2 regions of the Hathewaya limosa genome follow, and region 2 is predicted to be linked to the other one. Evidence: riboswitches for the same ligand, from Rfam matches in the RefSeq annotation. Region 2 holds a riboswitch; the other holds the start of a gene.
The links. A riboswitch is a leader RNA that binds a small molecule or an ion and turns the genes downstream of it on or off. The one in region 2 is predicted to bind glycine.
Positions count from the first base shown of each region.

Region 1: another riboswitch for glycine. It lies ahead of QOZ93_RS00750 (sulfide/dihydroorotate dehydrogenase-like FAD/NAD-binding protein); the one in region 2 lies ahead of QOZ93_RS11860 (GrdX family protein).

Region 1 covers NZ_JAUSWN010000001.1:157,923-170,263, reverse strand. Annotated here, with positions in the region: gene groES (co-chaperone GroES) at 1-2, opposite strand, end outside; gene QOZ93_RS14045 (TIGR01906 family membrane protein) at 363-1,028, shown strand; gene QOZ93_RS00760 (DNA-3-methyladenine glycosylase family protein) at 1,048-1,932, opposite strand; gene gltA (NADPH-dependent glutamate synthase) at 2,077-3,468, opposite strand; gene QOZ93_RS00750 (sulfide/dihydroorotate dehydrogenase-like FAD/NAD-binding protein) at 3,468-4,337, opposite strand; glycine riboswitch at 4,499-4,602, opposite strand; gene QOZ93_RS00745 (redox-sensing transcriptional repressor Rex) at 4,856-5,500, opposite strand; gene QOZ93_RS00740 (ABC-F family ATP-binding cassette domain-containing protein) at 5,780-7,699, shown strand; gene QOZ93_RS00735 (diguanylate cyclase) at 7,748-12,341, opposite strand, start outside.
Region 2 covers NZ_JAUSWN010000024.1:7,336-19,676, reverse strand. Annotated here, with positions in the region: gene grdC (glycine/sarcosine/betaine reductase complex component C subunit beta) at 1-338, opposite strand, end outside; gene grdB (glycine reductase complex selenoprotein B) at 526-1,830, opposite strand; gene grdA (glycine/sarcosine/betaine reductase complex selenoprotein A) at 1,922-2,392, opposite strand; gene QOZ93_RS11875 (glycine/sarcosine/betaine reductase component B subunit) at 2,502-3,788, opposite strand; gene trxA (thioredoxin TrxA) at 3,913-4,242, opposite strand; gene trxB (thioredoxin-disulfide reductase) at 4,363-5,286, opposite strand; gene QOZ93_RS11860 (GrdX family protein) at 5,300-5,677, opposite strand; glycine riboswitch at 5,806-5,972, opposite strand; gene QOZ93_RS11855 (DegV family protein) at 6,217-7,056, opposite strand; gene trmL (tRNA (uridine(34)/cytosine(34)/5-carboxymethylaminomethyluridine(34)-2'-O)-methyltransferase TrmL) at 7,068-7,535, opposite strand; gene splB (spore photoproduct lyase) at 7,659-8,666, opposite strand; gene gap (type I glyceraldehyde-3-phosphate dehydrogenase) at 8,970-9,977, shown strand; gene QOZ93_RS11835 (VanW family protein) at 10,044-11,606, opposite strand; gene QOZ93_RS11830 (M42 family metallopeptidase) at 11,769-12,341, shown strand, end outside.

The DNA.
Region 1 (12,341 bases), on a different contig from region 2:
ATTTTAAACCCTCCTTAATCAAATCGTTTATATTTATATTTATAACTTAGTAATTTTTATTAGTATCTCTTTGTTAGCACTCATTGATTTAGAGTGCTAATACAATTATTATAGTAATTAATACTAATATTAATATCAACTATGATACTGTTTTAAAATAGACCGTTATCAATAATTTTTTATCAATATTTAAATTTATAAGTATAAATCTTAATATTTCTTTATTTTACTATTATATACTATTTTTAAATGGAATATAAGATATTTTTGTCTTTTTATTCTATTTAAAATGATTATAATATAATAAAAAGACAAAATTAACTCAACTTTATTAATAATCATACTTTTACGAGGTACTTACAATGACTAATTCTAAATTATCAATTAATAAAATATTTACTATTAGAAATATTATTTTTTATTCATCTTTTATATACTGTCTTATAACTTTTAGTATAAATATTACATTACTTTTTAAAAACATATATTATTTTGATATTAAATTTTTAAATCTTGAAAATTTATCTTCTTTATCCTATGAACAATTAAAACATAATTATAACTATCTAATAAATTTTTTATATAGTACTACATATAATTTTAAAATGCCTTATTTTATATCTTCACAAGAAGGAACCACTCATTTTTTTGAAGTAAGAAATGTTATACAAAATATGAATTTAGGTATGTTTATTTTTCTTCCAATTACAATTTATAATTTTGCAAAAAAGTACAAACAAAAGGAATTCAAATTCATACGCAATTTTTCCGTTATTTCATTGATCATTCCCTTTGTTCTAACTATACCCATTTTAATTAATTTTAACTTTACCTTTAAAATTTTTCATAAAATCCTATTTAACAATAACTACTGGCTTTTTGATCCTATAAAAGATCCCGTAATAAATGTTCTTCCTGAAACTTTTTTCTTTCATGAAGGAATTTTTATATTATCAATTTTTTTATTATATTCTTTATTATTTTTTATGATTTACTCTATGAGTTTAAAAAAAAATCAAAAAAAATGAAAGTAAAATTTCTTATTTATTAAATATTAATTTTATTTTCTCTTGCATAATAAAATAAATATTGTTGTGCAAATCCAGAAAGTTCTCCAAACTTTTCTCTTGCAAATATTCGAATTTTAGGCAAAGATACTTCTGGGGCTAGGTAAAAGTATTGCATAGCCCTTTTTACCCATACATCAACTGGAAATGCAGAATATTTCTGCATAGAAAAAAGTATAATACAATCAGAAACTTTGGGACCTACACCGTTAAACTCTTGCATTTTTTTATGACATTCATCATCATTCATTTCTTTAATTTCTTCTAAATTCATTTCACCAGTATATATTTTATTTATAGTATCTTTTAAATACTTAGCTCTAAATCCTGTACTACACCCCTCTAATTCTTCTGTAGTAGCAATACTTAAGCTTTCAAGACTAGGAAACGTATAATAGGTTTTCTCTTTATATTCTAATTTTTCACCCCACTTCTCACTTATATTGCTTATTGCTTTTTTTATCATAGATATTCTATTATTGGCAGATATTATAAAGGATAGTGTTATTTCAAAAGGTTCTTGTTTTAAAATTCTTATTCCTTCTCCAAATTTAATTCCTTCTTTTAAAATAGGATCTTCTCTTAATATATCTTTTATCTTTCCGTAATCATTTTTTAAATCAAAATATTCTTCCCAAATATCATAAAATTCTTTTAAATTTGTATTATAAATAAGCATATTATTGTCTTTTTTATCCACTTCTATAACTTTTTCAAAGGCAACTCCAATATAACTTCCACTTTCAGTTTTGTTCCACCTAAAACATTGACCACACTCAAAAACATTATGTAGATCAAAATTTTTTATTTCTTTAACTATTACTCCATTTTCTATTACTTCTACTGATTCATAATCTCTATACATTTATCCTCTCTCCTAATATAACTATTTTTCACCTTGTATTTACTTATATTTTATCCCTTTACACAAAAAAATTCTCTATTTAAACAAAAATAGTTATCCTTAAATTTTTAAGGATAACTATTTTTATAAATATAATACTCAAATTTATTTACTTAACATCTCATCTATAGCATACGCTGCTTTCTTACCGGCTTCCATTGCCAATATAACTGTTGCCGCACCTGTAACAGCATCTCCACCAGCAAATACTTTTTCTCTTGAAGTCAATCCAGTTTCTTCATTAGCAACTATACATTTTCTTTTATTAATATCAAGACCTTTTGTAGTAGCTGGAATTAATGGATTTGGTGATGTACCTAAAGACATAATTACAGTATCTACATCTAAAATAAACTCAGAATTAGGAATTTCTACTGGTTTTCTTCTTCCAGATTCATCAGCTTCTCCAAGTTCCATTCTTACACATTTCATTCCTTTAACCCAACCATTTTCATCACTAATGATTTCCTTTGGATTAACTAAAAGGTCAAATGTAACGCCTTCTTCCTTAGCATGATGAACTTCTTCAACCCTCGCTGGTAATTCAGCTTCTGATCTTCTATAAACTATATGTGCTTCATCTGCACCCAATCTTAATGCTGTTCTTACAGCATCCATTGCAACATTACCACCACCAACAACTGCTACCTTATTTCCTACTTTTATTGGTGTATCATATCCCTCTTTAAATGCCTTCATTAAGTTTGTTCTTGTTAAGTATTCATTGGCTGAGAATACTCCATTTAAATTTTCTCCAGGGATACCCATAAATTTTGGAAGACCTGCACCAGAACCAACAAATACAGCATTAAATCCTTCATCTTCTAACAATTCATCTATTGTAATAGTTTTACCTATTATAACATTTGTCTCTATCTTAACACCTAATTTTTTAACATTTTCTACTTCATGCTTAACAACTGTATCTTTTGGTAATCTAAATTCTGGAATACCATAAACTAAAACTCCACCTGCTTCATGAAGTGCTTCAAATATTGTTACATCATATCCTTCTTTAGCAAGTTCACCTGCACAAGTCAATCCTGAAGGACCACTTCCTATAACAGCTACCTTTTTACCATTTTTCTCTTTTGTTTCACTAATATCAACATTATGTTCTCTTGTCCAATCTGCTACGAATCTTTCAAGTTTTCCTATAGCAATCGCTTCACCTTTTATACCTAGTACACATTTACTTTCACATTGTAGTTCTTGAGGACAAACTCTACCACAGACTGCAGGTAATGCACTATATTTAGCTATCACCTTAGCTGCTTCTTCAAATTCTCTATTCTTAACATGTTGGATAAATCCTGGAATATCTATACTTACAGGACATTTAGTGACACATCCTGGTTTTTTACAATTTAAACATCTAGAAGCTTCTTTTACAGCCTCTTCTTCAGTGTAACCTAAACATACTTCTTTAAAATTTCTTGCTCTTTCCTTTGGGTCTTGTTCTGAAATTGGAATTCTTTTCATTCTATCTACTGCCATTATTTCGCACCTCCTAAACCACAACCTGATCTTAAAGCATCATTATCTTCTTTTTCTTCAGCTCTATACATAGCTGATCTTCTCATTGCTTCATCAAAATTAACTTTATGACCATCAAATTCTGGACCATCTACACATGCAAATTTTGTTACCCCATCGACTGTTACTCTACAAGCTCCACACATGCCAGTTCCATCAACCATAATTGGATTTAAACTTACTATAGTTTTTATTCCTAACTTTTCTGTAGTTAGGCATACAAATTTCATCATAATCATAGGTCCTATTGCTACAACTACATCATATTTTTTCCCTTGATTATTAACCAATTCTTCTATTAAATTAGTTACTAGCCCTTTAAATCCATATGATCCATCATCTGTTGCTGGATATACGTTTCCTGCTACTGCTTTCATTTCTTCTTCCATTATTAATAGCTCTTTATTTTTAGCGCCTATAATAACATCTGCCTCTACTCCATGTTCATGTAACCATTTAACTTGTGGATACACTGGTGCTGTTCCTAATCCACCTGCTACAAATAATATTTTTTTATTTTTTAATTCTTCTATATCTTCACTTATAAATTCAGATGCTTGTCCAAGTGGACCAACAAAATCTTCAAAGTAATCTCCTTCTTTATAATCCATCATTCTCTTAGTTGAACATCCTATTGCTTGTACTACAATAGTCACTGTACCTTTTTCAGAATTATAATCACAAATTGTTAAAGGTATTCTTTCACCTTTTTCATCCATTTTAACTATAACAAATTGACCTGGCAAAGCTGATTTTGCTACTTTTGGAGCCTCAACATCCATTAAAAAGATCTGAGGAGCTAATTGTTTTCTTGCAACAATTTTAAACATTTTCATTCCTCCACACCTAAGTTTTTTAGTAAAAATTATAACCATTGATTAGATTTTAAATCAACATAATATTAAAATTATAAAGATTTTCTAAATACTTAATTAGAAAAATAACTAATATTAATATATTAATATTAGGAAATAAATAACGATATTTTACGCTACTTATCCCTGTCCTTTTATCTGAAAGCTTCCTTAAATCTTTTATAAAAAAATTAAGTTTCTTCTTCGATGACCAATTATGGTTCTCTCCAGGGCGGTGTCCAGTTATTGTTCAATAACCTGAAAGTTTCTGAATAATCTATAGCGACTTATTATTCGTTTCTTCTTCGGTTACTCCAAAAGGAGTATCTCCAACAACCTTCATTCACTCTCATTATAAAATTTAAAATTGTTATATATTTCACCTTTTATACTCATTTTATAATCTTATAAATATTTAGTCAATAATGAGTATAAAAATTCAAAATAAATCTTTAGAAAATTCCCATGAATTTTACTAAAGATTTTTATTTAATTTACTGGGAATCTTCACAATCATTTAATAAACATGTCAATGTAAGTAAACTTTCACTTAAATGAACATTTTCTACAACTACATCTTCAGGTACCTTAAGGTCTACTGGTGCAAAATTCCAAATACCTTTTATGCCACAGTTTACAAGTAACTCACAAATTCCTTGTGCGCTTTCTCTGTTTACACATATAATTCCTATTTCTGTAGGATTTTCTTTTAAGTAATGAGTTAAAGAATCTATATCTTGCACTTCTATATCTCTTATCTTCAATCCTATAAGTTTCGGATTTCTATCAAAGATAGCTCCTATTCTAAATCCCATTTTTTGAAAATTATCATAATTCGCAACTGCCTGACCTATATTACCTGAACCAATTAAAACCATATTATATACTTGTTTTAAGCCTAAAATTTTACTTATTTCTTCATATAAGTCTTTTACATTATACCCATATCCTTGTTGACCAAAATCCCCAAAACAATTTAAATCTTGTCTAATTTGTGACGCTGTGAAACCAATTTTTTCGCTTAATTCTTTTGATGAAATTCTATCTACTTCGTTATTTAACAATTCATTTAAATATCTATGATATTTAGGTAATCTTTTAATAACAGCCATAGATATATTAGCTTTTTTCCTTTCCACGCGAACACCTCCCTTAAACCATTATAAAATAATTTATTAACAACACAATTACTATAATATTATTATCTAATTGGAGTTATTGTCAAGTGTTATAATATACTGTAATGTAAATTTTAACACATTGTAACCTTTATTTCCTATATATATAGTTATATAATAAACATCTTATAATTATATATACTAATTATGCATAATTATGTATGTTAACTAATTCTTAGTGACTAAAACTGAAGAGTTAGATATAATATTATATATGTTAATAGAATGAAGGTGAATAAAATGATTGTACTTAGTTGCAAAGAAATTAGTAAAAGTTACGGTATAGATGTGATTTTAAAAAGTGTTACATTTAGTATAAATGAAGGTGATAAACTAGGTTTAGTTGGTTCTAATGGTGCTGGTAAATCTACTTTATTTAAAATTTTGACACATTCTCTTGAACCAGATAATGGTGAAATATTTATAGATAAAAGTAAACAATTAGGTTATTTGTCTCAGCATCTTTCACTAGAATCTGAAAATACTATTTTTGAAGAAATGTTAAGGGTATTCGATTCTTTAATTAAATTAGAAGACAAGTTAAAAAAGTTAGAAGAAGAATTAAATTCTCCTTACGATGAAGTAGATGAAAACCATTATAATAACTTAATTAAAACTTATACTACAGCACAAGAAACTTATGATATAAAGGGCGGATATACATATAAAGCTGAAATATATAAAGTTCTATATGGATTAGGTTTTGTAGAAAATGATTTTAATAAAAAAATTAACATTTTAAGTGGTGGGCAAAAAACACGTGTTGCTCTGTGCAAGCTATTACTTACCAATCCAGAAATTTTATTATTAGATGAACCTACAAACCATTTAGATCTTGATGCTATAGAATGGTTAGAAGAATACTTAAAATCTTATAAAGGAACCATTATCGTAATATCCCATGATAGATTTTTCCTAGATGCTATAACAAATAGAACTTTAGAACTTATTAATGGAAAAATCCAAGACTACAATGGAAATTATACTAAGTTTATAGAACTTAGAAAAAAGAACTTTGAAATTCAACAAAAAGCTTTTGAACAACAACAGGAAGAAATTAAAAGACAAGAAGAAATTATAAAACGTTATAAGTCTTTTAACAGAGAAAAAAGTGTTAGAGCCGCTGAAAGCAGACAAAAAGCTTTAGATAAAATTGAAAGAATAGATGCTCCTGATAAAGAAACGAAATTAAAACCATTTACTTTTAAAACAGATCTTACAAGTGGAAATGATGTTTTGATTGTAGATAAACTTTCTAAAAGTTTTGGAGAAAAAACTTTATTTACAAATTTAAATTTAAAAATTAATAGGGAAGAAAAACTTGCACTTATTGGTGAAAATGGTAGAGGTAAGACTACTTTATTTAAAATAATTATGGACTTTATAAAAGCTGATGGTGGAACAAAATGTTTAGGAAGAAATGTAGAAATAGGATATTATGATCAGGAACAATCTAATTTAAATCTTAATAAAACTATTTTAGAAGAAGTATGGGATGATTTTCCTGAATTAACCATGACTGAAATTAGAAGCGCCCTGGCCTCTTTCTTATTTATGGGGGACGATGTTTTTAAAGTTATTTCTTCTTTAAGTGGTGGTGAAAAATGTAGAATAAATTTATTAAAATTAATGCTAAAAAAAGCTAATTTCTTATTATTAGACGAACCTACCAATCACTTAGATATTATATCTAGAGAGGCTTTAGAAGATGCCCTTTTAACTTATGATGGTACAGTTTTAGTAATATCTCACGATAGATACTTTTTAAATAAAGTTGTAAATAAAATAATTGAACTTCAAATAGATGGAATTAAAGAATATCTTGGAAATTACTCTTACTATATAGAAAAGAAACAAAATCCAAATAGATTTCAAGATATTGAAGAAGAATCTGGCGGAAAAACAAAAACTCAAATTAACAATGAGAAAAAGAAAAAACGAGAACAGGAAAAAGAAAATAAACAGAAAAAACTTAGAATAAAAAATATAGAGAAAGACATAGCAAGTTTAGAATCTGAAATTTCTTCTCTTCATGAAGATCTTTGTAAAGAAGAAATTTATTCTAATCCTGAAAAAACTATAGAAGTTAATTCTTCTATAACAGAAAAAGAAAACATACTTCAAAACCTTTATAGTGAATGGGAATCCTTATTAGAATAAAAACTTAGCTATCTCTAAAACTTTAGAGATAGCTAAGTTTTATTATTTCTAATATAAGTTACAAAGTATATTAGCTATTATATTAACAAAATTATATTCTTTAGTTGTAAACTCTTGAACTTTAATAGATACCTTTAAGTACAACAAACTTATTACTTCTTCATTCTTAATTAAAGGACAAATAATACTAGAATATGCATCTACTCTATTACCTATATAACTTTTATATTGACTTTTCTCCCAATTAATCGTAACAATACCCTTTTTATTGTTAACAACCTCATTCATTAATTTTTTACTAACAAACTTACTTACATTCTTTTTATCTTTTATAACGTACATTTTTTCTGAATATGAAAGATCATCCTCAACATCATATATCGCTATATACTGCCCCCTCATTATATTAAGTAAATCATTTAATATAATGTTTAATTTTTCTTTTTTATCTTGTTTTTTATTTAAAATTTCTATACATCTTAGCATGAAATTAATATTTTCATACTCTTTAACCTCATTATTTTTTATGCTCCATATAAGTTTATTATTATTTTTTTCTTCATCTTTAAAACTCTCATCCCAAATTACGCTCTTATTTTTCCCAGTCTTTTTAGCCTTATATAACGCCATATCTGCCTTATTTATAAGATGCCAAAGTTCTATTCCCTGACATGGATAAGTAGATATTCCTGCACTAATACTTACCCTTATATTATTGTTTATACATTTATCATTATATATTTTTTTTCTTATCTTTTCTGATAATTTAAATGCTTGATCACAATTACATTTTGGAAGTATAATTAAAAACTCTTCTCCTCCGTATCTACCTACATATTGATTAAGAGTTATTTGTGAAAAAATAACATCACATACTTCTTTTAAAACTTTATCTCCTCTTAAATGTCCAAATTCGTCATTTATACTCTTAAAATTATCTATATCAATCATTATTATTGATACTTCTTCTTTTCTTAATGCCGCTTCATTTAGAACATTTCCTAACCTTGATTCCATAGCGCTTCTATTTAATGTTTTAGTTAATTTATCTATGTTAGAATTTAATTCTAATATATAATTTTTAACTACATAGTTTAATATTTTTTTCATTTTCATACATTTATATGCATTATCTTTATTAATATCATCAATAATTCTATCTGTTTCTATATAAAGATAAGTTTTAACATTATCTTTATTTCCAATTGCCTTATTATACAATGGCATACAAAAACTTTTCTGTAAATCTAAAAATAAATTATTAGGCTGTATATTTTGTATATATGTATCATCTACTATCATTGGTTTGTCACAATTTTTACATATAACATTTATAAGTGAATTAGGTAAATCTAATTTATTATTTGTGCTCATTAAAATTTCAAATTTATTTTTTTCACATTTAACTATAGCTCCAAAAGTACCCAAACTGGTCCATGTTAAATATTTTAAAATATTATCTAAGTTTATTTTAGAATCTTCGGCTATTTCACCTATAACCTCATTTATATCTTCTATTTTTGTTCCAATAAATTTTGCATGTTCTATCTTATAATATTCTTTGAAAGCCCTATTATTAAATATTTCTTCCAAATAATTGTAATCCAAATAATTATCTTGCCAGCTTAATCTACTTTTCTGTTCAATTTTAATGTTTTTTTGTGTATTAAATTTACTTTCAATTAAACTAATACCTTCAAGACATTCAATTAAATTATTATATTCTATAAACTTATCCCTATATATTAAATCCATATTTTTTAAAATATATCTTATTTGCTTATATGCATAAAAATAATTATTTATAGAATTATAAAAATCTTTATTTTTATAATAATTACCTATTTCTATATATATTTTACTCATCATTAAATGATTAACCTCATTTTGAGCCTCTTGTAAAGCTAACTTCAAATATTTTAATCTCTGCTTTTCTTCACAAAATGAAGTTATAAAATATTTTTTACTTAAGTGAGTATATTTAAAATCACCTTGTTCTGTTGTTTTTAACTCCTCATAAACCTTGTTTATAAAAGGTTTACTCTTTACCACTATAATACCTAAGTTAACTAAAAACTTTCTTTTTTCTAAGATGTCCTTACAACTTTTTATTCTTTTTAATAATTTAATAAATGCTTCATCCTGTAATTTTTTATCTTTACTTCTAAAGTAAATTTTTATAAATTGTAGTATTTGGTTTATAAGAAAAATTTCTACTTTATCGGTCTCACTAAGATGATTACTAGAATTTAAAATAAACTCAGTAAATCGCTGTATTTGTTCTGTGCATTTTAAATTAAAAAAGTAATTCATAGACCTAACATAAAAATCATTTTTTATAATTTCAGGATAATTGCTATTTATTATAAACTTGTAAGATAACTGATAATATTTATGAGCTTCTTTAAAATTATAAATTTCACTGTTTATATTAAACAATAAATTATACGCTATAATGCATTCTTTCTGTGATTTATATTTTTCCGATTCACTTAAAATTAACAATGCATACTCTTTAGCTTTTTTAATCTTACTTATTTTTATATAAAGATTAACTAAATTATATAATGGATATAATTGTTCTTGATACCCTCCAGTAATTTGATGTATTTTAAGACATTTTTTTAATAAAGATTCACATGCTTTTAAATTGTGTTTGAAATAAATCTCTATTATAGATAAATTATTTAAAACTTTAGCTAGATTTTGACTTTGTTTATATTTTTCAAATATTTTACGTGATATTAGATAATTATTATATGCCTCTTGTAAGTTTCCATTACCATATTCTATATTTCCTAGTATAAAATAAAACTTTCCTGAATATTTTTCATATTTTCCTGAACATAATGGCAAAATTTCATATGCTACTGTCTTAGATTCATTAAGCTTACCTTTTTTTAAGTTTACTGTACTCTGAATCTGTTTATATTTTATGTATCCTTTTTTATAAACGGTCTTACTTAGCATATTTTTCACTACATTCATAAAAATGCTTACTTTATTTAGATCTTCCTTTTCTATAAATATAAAAATCATCAAGTTTAAAATGTCTATTTTTTTATTATTACTTCCCATTTCTATTGCCAAATTAAGACATCTTTTATAATACAATAACGCTTTACTTAAATCATTTTGTATAAATAATATATATCCCATTTTTTTACTTAAGGTATATATTCTCGATTTTGCACCATTCACAATTTCTAAATTATCTAAAGCCTTTTTTATGTAAAATTTTTCATTTTCTAAATCATATTTATTTTTATAATTATTAGCAAGTATACAACTATATTTTATAACCTTATTAAATTGTTGACTTTTTTCCAGATGATATATAAGTTGATCTAAATTTTTATATTTAGTTTTATAATTTATCTCAATATATTTTACAATATTATTATGTTTTTCTTTCTTTTCCTCTTGGCTCATCTGGTTATATATTATAGATTTTAAAATTTTATTTACAAAAGAACCTGTTTTTAGTCCATTTTTATCTGTAACTTGTAAAATCCCTTTAGAAATAAATCCCTTTAATACACTTTCTACATTACCTCCTATAATGTATTTAACATACTTTATGACTTCATTTTTAATTTCATTCTGATTAAAAACAGCTATGTATTTTAATACTTCTAATTCGTTTTTACTTAAACCTTCTAATTGATTCAATAATATTTTTTGAACCTCACCAGAAATTTCATATTTCTTAAATTTTTTCTTATCTAGATTCCAATGTCCATTTTCATTCACATAAAAAATCTTTTTTATATAACAATCTTTTATAATTTCTAAAATAATTTTAGGATTCCCACAAGTTTGATCTTTAAAACAATCTACTTCTTCAATATTTACTTTATTTGAATTAAAGATATTTTTTAAATACATATGTATTTCCTGTTTATTAAATCCATTTAATGTTATTATTTTTCTTTTTTCTATTTTAGAAATTTTATATATGAAATCTTTAAACTGATAATTTTCTTTAAGTTGCTTATTAGAATATGATATTATAAAACTTAAATTTTTTTTATCTAAGGATTTTTTATATGCCCTAACATTATATTGCACAAATTCTAAAAATAATTTTGAACAATAACAGATATTATCAATTAAAAATACAACATTTTTTGTATTAATAACCTCAAAAATAAAATTAGATAGACTACTTAAAATTTTTTGTTTTTCATTTAGGATATTAGTCATATCTATTCTATCTTTTGAAAATTCTTGTACTACAGCACCTAAATCTTTTTTATATCTATTTATAGTTTCCCTATCACTTATATTTATAATATTTTTTAAGAATTGTGCAAAATCCTCATAACCTTTCTTTGTAAAATCTTCTTCATAATATAATGAACATACTTCATACTTTTCATATTTTAATTTTTCTTCTATTTTTTTTATGAAACTTGTTTTACCTATTCCTAAAGTACCTTTAATTTCTATTATTCCTTTATTATTTTTAACATTATCTATAACTTCATTTAATTCACCAGTTTTTCCTATAAAACTTGGATTAAAATTTAATCTTTCTAATTCATTAAACTCAAATTTACTATATTGTTTATTAAACTCTTTATTAATAGTTTGTATAATTCCATTAATACTCTTTACACCTACAGTATTACCCTGTATC
Region 2 (12,341 bases):
AATTCAAAAACGTCTACTATTTTCATTAATCCATAGAATTCATCTTCTGGCATAATTTCACCGAATTTACCAAATCTATTAGAATTTTCAGCATTTTTATCATACCATGGTTTTGGCATTGCTTGTAATTCTTCTGGAGTCATGTTACCAATGTAAACTTGGTTTGGAGCATATCCTACTGTTGATTCGTAACTTCTTAGATGTGAATTTAATCCTTTTAGATAATCAGAATTTGGATTTGTCTTTCTTTCAACTGTTTGTGTAGTACCGTTATGTATTACCATATTTGGAGTGTGTGCTAATACATAAGCAGCTTTTTTAATAACTGGAAAACTCATATTGTTAACCTCCTCATAGATAAAAAACTCATTTATTTTCAATTATATAAATTTTTTTATATATACAATCTACTTTACATAATATTACCTTCTATAGGCTTTTATGAAAATTATTATTAAATTGTATAAAGTACATTGTATAAATAATTAGGGAACACAAAGTTCCCTAATTATTCAATTATATAAATTAATCTTCAAATATAGTTTGTCCATCAACTTCAGTTTCTAAAGCCTTTAATGCTTTTTCAACTAAGTGAGCTCTTAACTTATATTCTTCTTCTTTTCCTAATGCTGGGTTTCCTAGTGGGTGAGGAATAGCTATTGTAGGAACTATTCTGTTAGCACCAACTGTCATAGAAACTGGAGTAATTGTACACATATGAACTACAGGTAAACCTGCTTTTTCAATTGCTTTAACTAATGTTGCACCGCAACGTGTACAAGTTCCTCATGTAGAAGTTAATATAACTGCATCTACACCATCAGCAATAAGTTCTTGAGCTGCAAATTCACCATATTTTTTAGATGAAGCAACTGCTGTACCATTACCAACTGTTGAATAGAAATATCTGTGTAATGAACCGATTTTTCCTTCTTTTTCAAAGTTTCTTAAAACATCAACTGGAATAACTCTGTCTGGATCTTCATTAGCATATACAGGGTCATGTCCACCGTGAGCTGTTTCAAAGTTTTCTGATGTTAAATCATTTATACCTTCAATGTCGTACTTACCAATTTTAGAAGCACTTGAAGATTCTATATGATCTGGGTTTCCCTTTGGAACGATACCACCAGATGTAACTATAGCTATTTTAGCTTTTGTTATATCCTTAATTGCAGGTTGTGGATCAACTCTATCAAAGTTTGGCATTGGGAATTCTGTTACAAATTCTTCACCTTTTAACTTTTTAACAAGCATATCAACTGCTCTCTTAGATCCTCTTTCTGTTGCAAAGAAGTTTTGTCTAATTCCTCTTGCATGATATCCTTCTTCAGCTGGAGTTCCTATAGTTTCGCCTTTGCTTAATTTTAATGCTAATTTAGCCATTGGGCCAACTGCTGATCTCATACCAGCTGCACTATTTTTAGTAGCTATGATATATACATCTTTTTTGTACATATCAGCCCCTGGGTTTTCTTCATACATACCAGTTAATACTGGAATGTGTAATTCTTCAGCAACAGCTTTACATATAGCACCACAAGCAACCCCGTATCTACCTGCGTTAAATGCTGGACCTGCTATAAATAGCTCTGCTCCTGATTCTTTAACCATTTTTAAAATTTCTGGAACTGCTTCTTCCATGTTTTCATTGAAATAAGAGTCACCACAAATAATAGTTTTAACTATTTCAGCTTCACCCTTAAATGCCTTATTTATTGCCATACCTGGCCCTACAAATCCGTCTCTTACTTCTGGCTTAATATCAGCCTTTTCTTCCCCACCTATGTTAGCGAAGAATTGATTTATATAGTGTACTACTTTAATCAAAGTAATTTCCCCCCTTCAACTGGAGTTACTATTAAAACCCTCAAGTTTTCTTATTTTTTAGGATTGATTATTTTAACTGCTTTTTTACAAATTATAGTGCAAATTTTGAGAACTCGTCTCTTACTGATTTAACTTCTTCAATGATTGAATCTACATCAAGAACCATTTCCATCATTCCACATTGTTCATCATAAACTGCTGCGTCACATTGATCTTTGATTTCTGGTTCTACTACATGATAAACACCTAATCCTAATTCAACACCAGCAAGTGGTCCTGCAAATGTTGGATCTCCTGCTGCAACTGTTTCTGCTGATAATCCTGAAGCTTCTGCTTCTGAACCACCGATAACAACTACTACATTTTCTGCTCCGTGTTTTTCAGTTAGATCTTTAACTCTTTGTTGGATCTCCAGATCCATAGCACCTGCAGCTGTTCACACGAAACACTCTGTTGATGCGAATAATACTTCTGCTCCTGCTGATTTCACACAAGCTTCGATAGCTGGTCCTGGTATACCGTCTCTATCACCGATTGCTATAACTTTTTTGTCTTTTAACATAATCGATCTTCCTTTCTTTTTTTTAATTTTCTATAAACCCTTAAAATTTTGAGTATTTCATTATATCTATATACCTATAACATTTTAAATGTTCAATTAATTTCAAGTATTAGTATCCTCTTGCTGTTAAATAGTTAAATCCAACTTCACTAGTTGCTCCAGTAATAACTTGAATTTCAGCTTCGATTGATCCATCTGGTCTTAAACTTTCATTGTTTGCACCAGCAATCATCTTAGCAGCTTCTGGATGTCCTATTACTTTTTCCATTGGTGGAAGTACGATAAATTGATTAGCATTACCGTTTGTTACAACAGCATCTCCTTTTGGAGTTGAGTCTGCTAATGATTGAGATTTACCATCTTGTCCAGCATATTCATCAGTTAATAATACTGTTTTAACACCTTTTTCAGTGATTTTGTTACAGTTCATAACTAAGTCTGCATCTGGGTTTCCGAATCCTTCTTCTGAAACTATAGCTGCATCTACTCCTAGGTATTCAACTAATTTAGCAACCCAGTTAGATGATCTTTCTTTATCTGCAAGGTATACGTTTTCGTTAGTTAAAATTACACCTATGAAGTTAATATCTTTTCCGTGTCTTTCATATAAATCTTCGATAATTGGATGGTTCATATGAACATATGATGGGTTTTTGTCACAAGCGGAAACACAGTTACCACTTACTATAGCACCATCAAATGCTTCTGTTGGGTACATTAATGTAGGAATTATCTTCTTAGCATCTACGCCGTATACATAAGTATCGTGAAGTAATCCTTGGCTTTGTAACATATAAACATATACTACCTTTGGTAATTCTGGGTATTGTTGTAATTGTTGTAACAATGGTAATGTTTCATATGTTTTAACTTCATCTGGCTCAACATCTTTACCAGCTTTTCCAAGATAAGTTGCAGCTTTGAAACCTATCATTCTGATTGCTTCTTCGTGACTGTGTTGATCGATTCCTTCTTTTGGTTCTGCTATGATAACTAAATTGTTAGTTTTTGAGAATGGAGTATATTTAGCTCCTTCTCCTGACATATCAATGATACCTTCTTGGAAACCAACAACTCTACCAGTTGTAACAACTGCAGCTCCCTTTAATACGTGAGTTCTTCCTGAACCAACTGTATCAACTTTGTTTATGAAGCCAGGGAATATTCCTCCCTTACCTTCAACCTTAACTCTTGGTTCTACAACGTCCTTAACTGGAATTATTCTAACATTTTCACCTGGTTTAGCAATTTCGAAATCGATACTAGCGATTCTGTCATCTCCACCAATTTCTTTTAATAATTCCTCTTTGTTAACATATAGTACTCCATTTTCAACTTTTGTTTCATTGCCGAATTGAAGATCTTTTATAAATATTTTACCTAATTCAAGACGCATAAGGTTCACCTCCCGGAAAATATTGAGTAAATACGTCTAATTTACAATTTATATTTCATATAGGGAGAGGATTACTCCCCCTACATTAATATCACAATTATAGAAATTCACTGTGAATTACGAATTATAGAGTTTCGTAATATGCTTTTATAAAGTTTTCAATGTCATCTAATGTAGCGATTTTATCTGGAGTAATTGTTTCAACAGCAACTCCATCTTTGTATATTTTCATTGTTGGTAGTCCTAAAACTTTTTGTTTTATTGCAAGTCTTCTTGCTCCTGATATATTAAAACTACAGAATTTAATTTTATCAACATATTTTTCTTCTAAACCATGTACTCCTGGCATTAATTGTTTACAAATTTCACATTTATCTCCCCAGAAATCTACAAATACAGGTTTGTCTGCTTTTTCAACTTCTTGTTCCCAGTTCTCTTTACTTAATTCTATCATTTTAATACCCTCCTATAAATTTTACACATCCTAAGAGTGTAGTATTATTTTATAAATAATTAATTTTATTTATAGTCTGAAAATTTTATTTAAAAAATTTTAATCATTTCTGATTTAAAATTATTTATGATCCTCTACATAATGTTCAGCTTGAGTTGCTGCTATAGCTCCATCAGCAGCTGCTGTTATAACTTGTCTTAAACTCTTTTCTCTAACGTCTCCAGCTGCAAATACACCTTCTATATTTGTATGCATGTCTGCATCTGTAATGATATCTCCTCTTTCAGTCATGTTAATTACGCCTTTAAATAAATCTGAATTTGGATTATATCCTACGAATACGAAACATCCGTCAACTTCTAAAGTACTTTGTTCACCAGTTACTTTATCTTTAAGTTTTAATCCACCTAAAATACCATCATCATCTATAGCTTCTTCAACTATTGCATTCCATATAACTTTGATTTTTGGATGATTTAAAACTTTTTCTTGAACTGCTTTGTTTGCTCTGAAAGCATCTCTTCTATGAATGATAGTAACATGTTCTGCAAACTTAGTTAAATATAAAGCTTCATCTAAAGCTGAATCTCCACCACCTACAACTGCAACATCTAAATCAGTGAAGAAATCTGCGTCACATGTTGCACAATAGGAAACTCCTTTACCTCTTAATTCAACTTCATTTTTGAAACCAGATAATCTTGGATTAGCTCCTGTTGCAATTATAACTGTTTTTCCTTGATATTCTGTATTTCTTCCTTTTAATACTTTTATATCGCCTTCTAAAGAAATTTCTACTATTTCATCTTTAACGATTTCTGTTCCGAATCTTTCAGCTTGAGTTTTCATTCTAGTTATTAATGATGCTGTCTTATCTTCTACTGAACCTGGATAATTTTCTAATTCTTCAGTAGTTGCTGCTTGTCCACCAAATTTAGCTCTTTCAATTAATAATGTGTTCATTCTAGCTCTTCCGCCATATAAGCCTGCTGCTAGTCCTGATGGGCCACCACCAATTATTATAGTATCATATATTTTTGACATGATTTTGCCTCCTTTAATTTAAAGCATGATTTATTAAATCATAATCTATAAGTTGAAAATCATTTAAAACGCTTTCAGTATATTTAGGAAGTGGTGATATGTTCAAAAACTTTTTCAATGTCATAATACTATTTTCTATTAATAGTACTGAATCCATATCAGTTCCTTTTACCCTTTTTACAGATAAACAAATTGTTCTGTAAGGTGTTTCATTAGGTTTTATACTACTCATCAATGGGTGTGTAAGTAATTTATGCCCAAGATGTATTTTATCTCTTACCATTGTATAAACCTTTTCTACTGGACCCTCTATAAATATAACCTCGTATTGTGAAGAAAAATTCTTTTTACTTAATGGATTATTAGTTATAATAAATAATTGTTCTACCACTTTTTCCTCCATAAAACACTTTATAAAATTATATACAAAAAGACAGAATTAAAAGCTTGTTAGCCTTTAACTCTGTCTTGGTACCTGAGAGAATTACTCCGTCGGTGCTTTTTCGCTTTCCAGAGTCCTGTCCATTCCCGATACTTTTGCCTGAGAATTTCATATCTTATCGGCTAGATAAAATACTTGTTCCTTCGGCTATTTTAAGTGCATTAAGTGCATACTGTTTAACAATTATTTAGGTCATTTCTGATTAGCAATAAACAGTCTTAAAATCATCTCTCGAAAACTTCATCCAGAAACATTTTTTTATATTTTTTTAATGTATTTATTGTTTGTTTCACTTGATGATTTAATTATACAATATAATAAAACAAATTTCTATAAATTTTCTAAATTTATTTATTTATTTTATCAATAGTATTATTTGAAATTCCTATAATAGTTAAAATTATCACACAATTGCTTGCTTTCAGCCGTTTTTACATTTTTTTCATTTTACTTTTTATTCCTTTTATTTGTATATATATAGCATTTAATTAATATTTTTCTATAAAAAATATTCCAGAAGCAGATGTACCAGCATGAACTCCTACAGTACACCCTACTTCTGCTTCTATGTAATCTGTTTTCATCTTATCGTAAGAATTCTTAAATAAATTTTTTAATTCCTCATCACCAGATGTTAGTAATACAGTATATTCATCTTCTTTTATTCCCTTTTGTTCAATGTAACTCATAGCATTTTTCACTGCTTTTTTAGTTCCTCTAACCTTTTCTCTAACCTTCATTTCTCCATCACTAACTTCTAATATTAATTTTATGCCAAGAAGGTTACCAACTATTCCTGCTGCTTTAGATAATCTTCCACCCTTTACTAAATTATCTAAAGATCCAAATACTAAGGAACTCTTTACATGTGGAATTGTTTGTTTTATGGAATTCTCTATGTCTTTTAACTCTATTCCTTGATCTCTTAACTTACAAGCCTTCAACACTAATAATCCTAATCCACTAGTTACATTCAAACTATCTATAACTACTATATCCTCTGTTTCTAGCATTTCTTTTGCCATAAAAGCCGCTTGACAAGTTCCACTCATTTTTGATGACAAATGTATAGATATAATTTTATACCCTTCATCTAAGTACTTTTTATAACATTCCATAAATCTTTGTGGATTAATTCCTGCTGTTTTAGGAAACTCATCTGAATACTCCATCATTTGTGCTAACTTAGTGAAATTTATGTCAACACCATCTACATAGTCTTTTCCTTCAAAATCAATTATTAAAGGCAGAACTTCAACCCCATTAGCCTCTAAAACACTTTTAGGTATATCTGCCGTACTATCTGTTATAACTTTTATTTTATTCACATTAATTCCTCCTATTTCATATTAGGAAAATTAATCTGTCTTAAAGCTTCATATGCTATTACGGCAACTGTATTTGATAAATTTAAAGATCTAGTCGTTGTATTTATCATAGGTACCCTAATACAAGTTTCCTTATTATTTTCCCTTATATAATCTGGTAATCCCGAAGATTCTCTTCCAAAAACTAAAAAATCTCCTTCTTTAAATTTAGCCTCTGAATATGGTTTACTACCTTTTGTTGTACAAAAATAAAAAGTACTATCTTTATATTTTTCACGTAAAGCCTCGTAAGATTCATGAATTTCCAAATCTAATTGACTCCAATAATCTAAACCTGCTCTTTTTACACTTTTACCATCTATATCGAAACCCAAAGGTTTTATTAAGTGTAATTTACTATTTGTAAGTACACAAGTTCTTCCTATATTACCTGTATTTTGAGGAATTTCTGGTTGAAATAATACTATATTAAGATTCACTGTTTTTCCCCCTCTTACTCTCCTAAATTATTTTATTATAATACTTGTATATTATACCACAACATCTATTGTATATTATATAATAAAATTTTACTTAAATTAACCTTAATTTTTTAATAATTTTTAAATAATGTAAATTAAATTATTATGATCAAAATATTGATTTAATTGACTTGTGAAGAATGTTTTTATATCATTCATAATTGCATTTTCATACACAAATTTTCCATAACCAAATTGACCATATTTAAATTTTCGTTCTTCTTCATTCATTGGAAGTTTGGTTTGAGGAAATACATCTAAAATATTAGTTTTAGCCCTACTTGTAAATCTATGACTAATAATTTCAAATGTAATATTTTTCCCTTTAAACTCTGTTCCTACACGCTCTATTAAATCACCATATTCTTTTTTCCAATTGTCATATATAAAAACTGGTGCAATAAGAAATCCTATTTTATATCCATCATCAAAAAGTTTTTTAGCTGCAGCTATACGTTTTTCTAATAGAGGTGTTTTATGTTCAAATTTTTTAATAATATAATTTGTGTTTATACTAAATCTAACTTCTGTTTTGTTATTGTGTTTAATTCCAATTAATCCTTCTATATCATCATATTTGCTTACAAATCTGAATTTCATGTTATTTGATTTTGAAAAAAATTCTATGCTTTTTCTTAATGCATGCGTATATGGTTCTACAGGTATTGGATCTGATGTAGCAGCGCCTTCAAATATAGTATTCTCTGGTAACCTATCATCTGCATATTGTTTTGCTCTATTTAATATTTCATCTATATTAACATTAATTTTTATATACGGTCTTTTACCTAATTGAGTATTTAAATAACAATATTCACACATGCCCATACACCCTGTAACTAACGGTAATTGATAATGTGCTGAAGGTTTACAACTTTGAAATTTTAAATCTTTTCTTATACCTACTACTAAAGTATTCTTCCCTTTACTATACATTTCTAAAGGTGTTTTTCCTCCTATACCGGTAATTCTATTACTACTATTTATAACAACTTCTATATTGTTTTCTTTAAAATATTTTAGAAGCGTATTTCCTAACTCATATTCTAAAGCCTTTTTTTCTATTATTACTTTTTCAGGTATAAACATAGTTCCTCCCTATACTTTTTAAATAATAAATATTTCATTTTTATTATTTTACCCTAAAAAAATATATATAATAGAAAAAATAGAAAATTACGAAAAACCTAAAATTTAAAAGCTATTTTAAGCTAATTCATTTTTATTAAGAGTATCCTAATATTATATATGAGTTACACTATTGACAAATAGTATAGTTTTTTAATATATATAATATATACAATACGTTAATTGTTGTACATCATATAACTTTAAATACATATTTTTTAATATATCATATTATAAATCAATATCATGGGAGGCTTATTTTAAATGAAAATAGGAATTAACGGCTTTGGAAGAATCGGAAGATGTGTTCTTAGAATAATTATGGAGAACAACTACAAGGACTTAGAAGTTGTAGCTATTAACGCTAGAGCTAATTCAGAAACTTTAAGTCATTTATTTAAATATGATTCTTGTTTTGGAAGATATAGAGGAGATGTTCAATATAAAGATGATGAACTTATAATAGATGGACATGTTATAAAAATCTTTAGAAACAGTACACCTAAAGAAATTCCTTGGAATGAAGTTGATGTAGATATAGTAATAGAATCTACAGGTAAATTTAAAAAACAAGAAGAATTAATGGGACATGTAGAAAAGGGTGTTAAAAAAGTTGTTTTAACTGCTCCTGGTAAAAATGTAGATGCTACAATAGTTTTAGGAGTTAATGAAGATACCTTAGATTTGGACAAGCATACTATAATTTCTAATGCTTCTTGTACTACTAACTGCTTAGCACCTGTAGCAAAAGTTTTAAATGATGCATTTGGCATAGAAAAAGGCTTCATAACAACTGTTCATTCATATACAAATGATCAAAATATACTTGATAAAACTCATAAAGATTTAAGAAGAGCTAGAGCAGCTGCCGAATCTATTATTCCTACTACAACTGGTGCAGCCAAAGCTGTTGGTATTGTAATTCCAGAACTTAAAGGTAAGTTAAATGGATATGCACTAAGAGTTCCAACCCCTACAGTTTCTATTACAGATTTAGTTTGTGAAGTTTCTAAAAAAACTACTGCTGAAGAAATAAATGCAGTTCTAAAGAAAGCTTCTAAAGAAACTATGAAAGGTATTTTAGGCTATTCAGAAGAGCCATTAGTTTCCGTTGATTATACTGGTGATCCTCATTCATCTATAGTAGATGCTTTATCAACTATGGTTATTGGAGAAAATATGATTAAAGTAGCAGCATGGTATGATAATGAATGGGGATATGCTACTAGAGTAGTTGACCTTGTTCAATATATAATAAATAAAATTAAGTAATATTATCAACTTATTATTTATAATTTAATTCTATAAAGTTTCAAATAAAAAACCTTAATCATATGATTAAGGTTTTTTTACATCATTATTATTTTGTACATTCTTATTTGGTTCTACATCTTTATTATGTTCGTTTTTCTTATCATCATTATTATTTGGTTTTTTATTAGTATTATTATCTATTTTTTGATCAACTTTACCATTATTTTTTTCATTACTATTTTTTATATCTTTATTGGTAGTTGAATTGTCTTTAGCATCATCTTTTTTTACTTCTGGTTTCTTAGTTCCTTTTTTAAGTATACCATTAACTGGTGCTATATTAGCTTTATATAAAACCTCTTTTTTTACAAATTTACCATTTTCATAAATTTCCCTATAAACAGTTGCTGAATGACCTGTATATGGAGATTTAACATATGTCTCTTGACCTTCTGGTAAACTAGAATCCTCTATTATACTAACTGTTGGTTCAACTGTTTTTTTATCAGCTGAGTAAATTTTATAGCTATACTTATTTAATTCATTATTTGAGTATACATTAAATGAAACACTTGAATTTGAAGCATATCCTTCTATATATATAGGATATTTTAAAGTATTTTTAAATTTATAGTCTGGTCCTCCCCAACTTACTGTAGCATCTTGTCCTATATCAACATAAGAAGATGCAATAGTATGACTATATCTTTCTGTTGGATCTATATTAGCTCTTACTATGGCATTATATAGAGTACTAGAAACCTGACAAATTCCTCCCCCAAAATCATCTACATATTCATTATTTACAATAACATGAGCTTTCTGATATCCTCTTGCTTCTGTTCTTTGACCTACAGTATCATTAAAACTAAAAGTTTCTCCAGGCATAAGTACAGTACCATTTATACTATTTGTTGCAAGTTGAATATTAGTTACTCTTCCCTGTGAAGAATTAAATGAAGTAGTATAAGAACTTATTTTTGCATCTATTTTACTTAATTCTTGTTTTGTTATCTTAGGTTTTGTTTCCTCAATAGGTGCATTTATTTTTATTACTTCTTTATCTATCCTACCATTTATTTGTGATAATATTTCTTTTTTTAACTTATCTTCCTGTAGTTTATATCCATTAGATTCTTGTGTAAATTCAAAACTATTACCTACATTTTTTAATTTAGAATTTATAGGTTTCCTATCTACATCCCTTTTTATTTTCTGTATAACATTGTTAATAACATCGACTTTATAATCAAATTTTATCTTTATGTTACATGGTGTTTTCATATAAATAGATTTGAATTTTTCAATTGCACTAACATCTTTTCCAAAGCTCATAGCTTGATCTACAATTTCTTTTAAATTGTATTTTGGCTCTAAATCACTATAGCCTATAGAATACTCTTTATCTTTAGCTACAATTATAATTTTTTTCTTAAGTATTCTGTGTTCATACCTATCTTTTAATATTTTTAATGCCTCTTCTTTAGATTTACCTGCTAATTTTGTATCATCTACCACTACACCTGGATAAATATTATTTGACCATTTATTAACAGTAACTGATATGTATATACCTAATGCCCCAATTAAAAATATAATTCCTACAATAGTACTTATAATAATAGCATTAGTTTTGTTTTTTTTCATTTTTTTAACTCCCTTCTGCCCACATCTCTATTATACTATAAAAATTTTTCTATTCATATATTCTTACCTACTTTTTTAGTTTGATTTAGTAGGAGTATATGTTAAAATATTAATATATTAAATTTTATTTCCAATTAAATTTTTATTTTACGGGGTGATTTTATGTCATATGATTTAAACATATTAAAAAAATACTTACATGATATTTTAACAATACCTAGTCCATCCGGTTATACTGAAGAAGTTATGGATTATGTAAAAAAAGAATTAGACGCTTTAAAAGTGCCATATATATCCACTAACAAAGGTGCTTTAATTGCAACTTTAAAGGGTAAAGATGAAACTTATGCAAAAACTTTCTCAGCTCATGTAGATACCCTTGGTGCTATAGTAAAAGGTATTAAATCAACTGGTGCCTTACAGTTAACTTCTGTAGGTGGATATATGGGGAATTCTATAGAAGGTGAAAATTGTATTATTCATACTATGGATAATACAAGATATAGTGGAACTATCCAAACTATAAAACCTTCTACTCATATAAGTGGAAATGAAGCCGATGAATTAAAAAGATCTTTAGACAACATGGAAGTAATCATAGATGAAAAAGTTTTTTCTAAGGAAGATGTTCAAAAACTTGGTATAGATGTTGGAGACTTCATATCCTTTGATTCTAGAACTAGATTCACTGAAAGTGGCTTCGTAAAATCAAGACACTTAGATGACAAGGCAAGC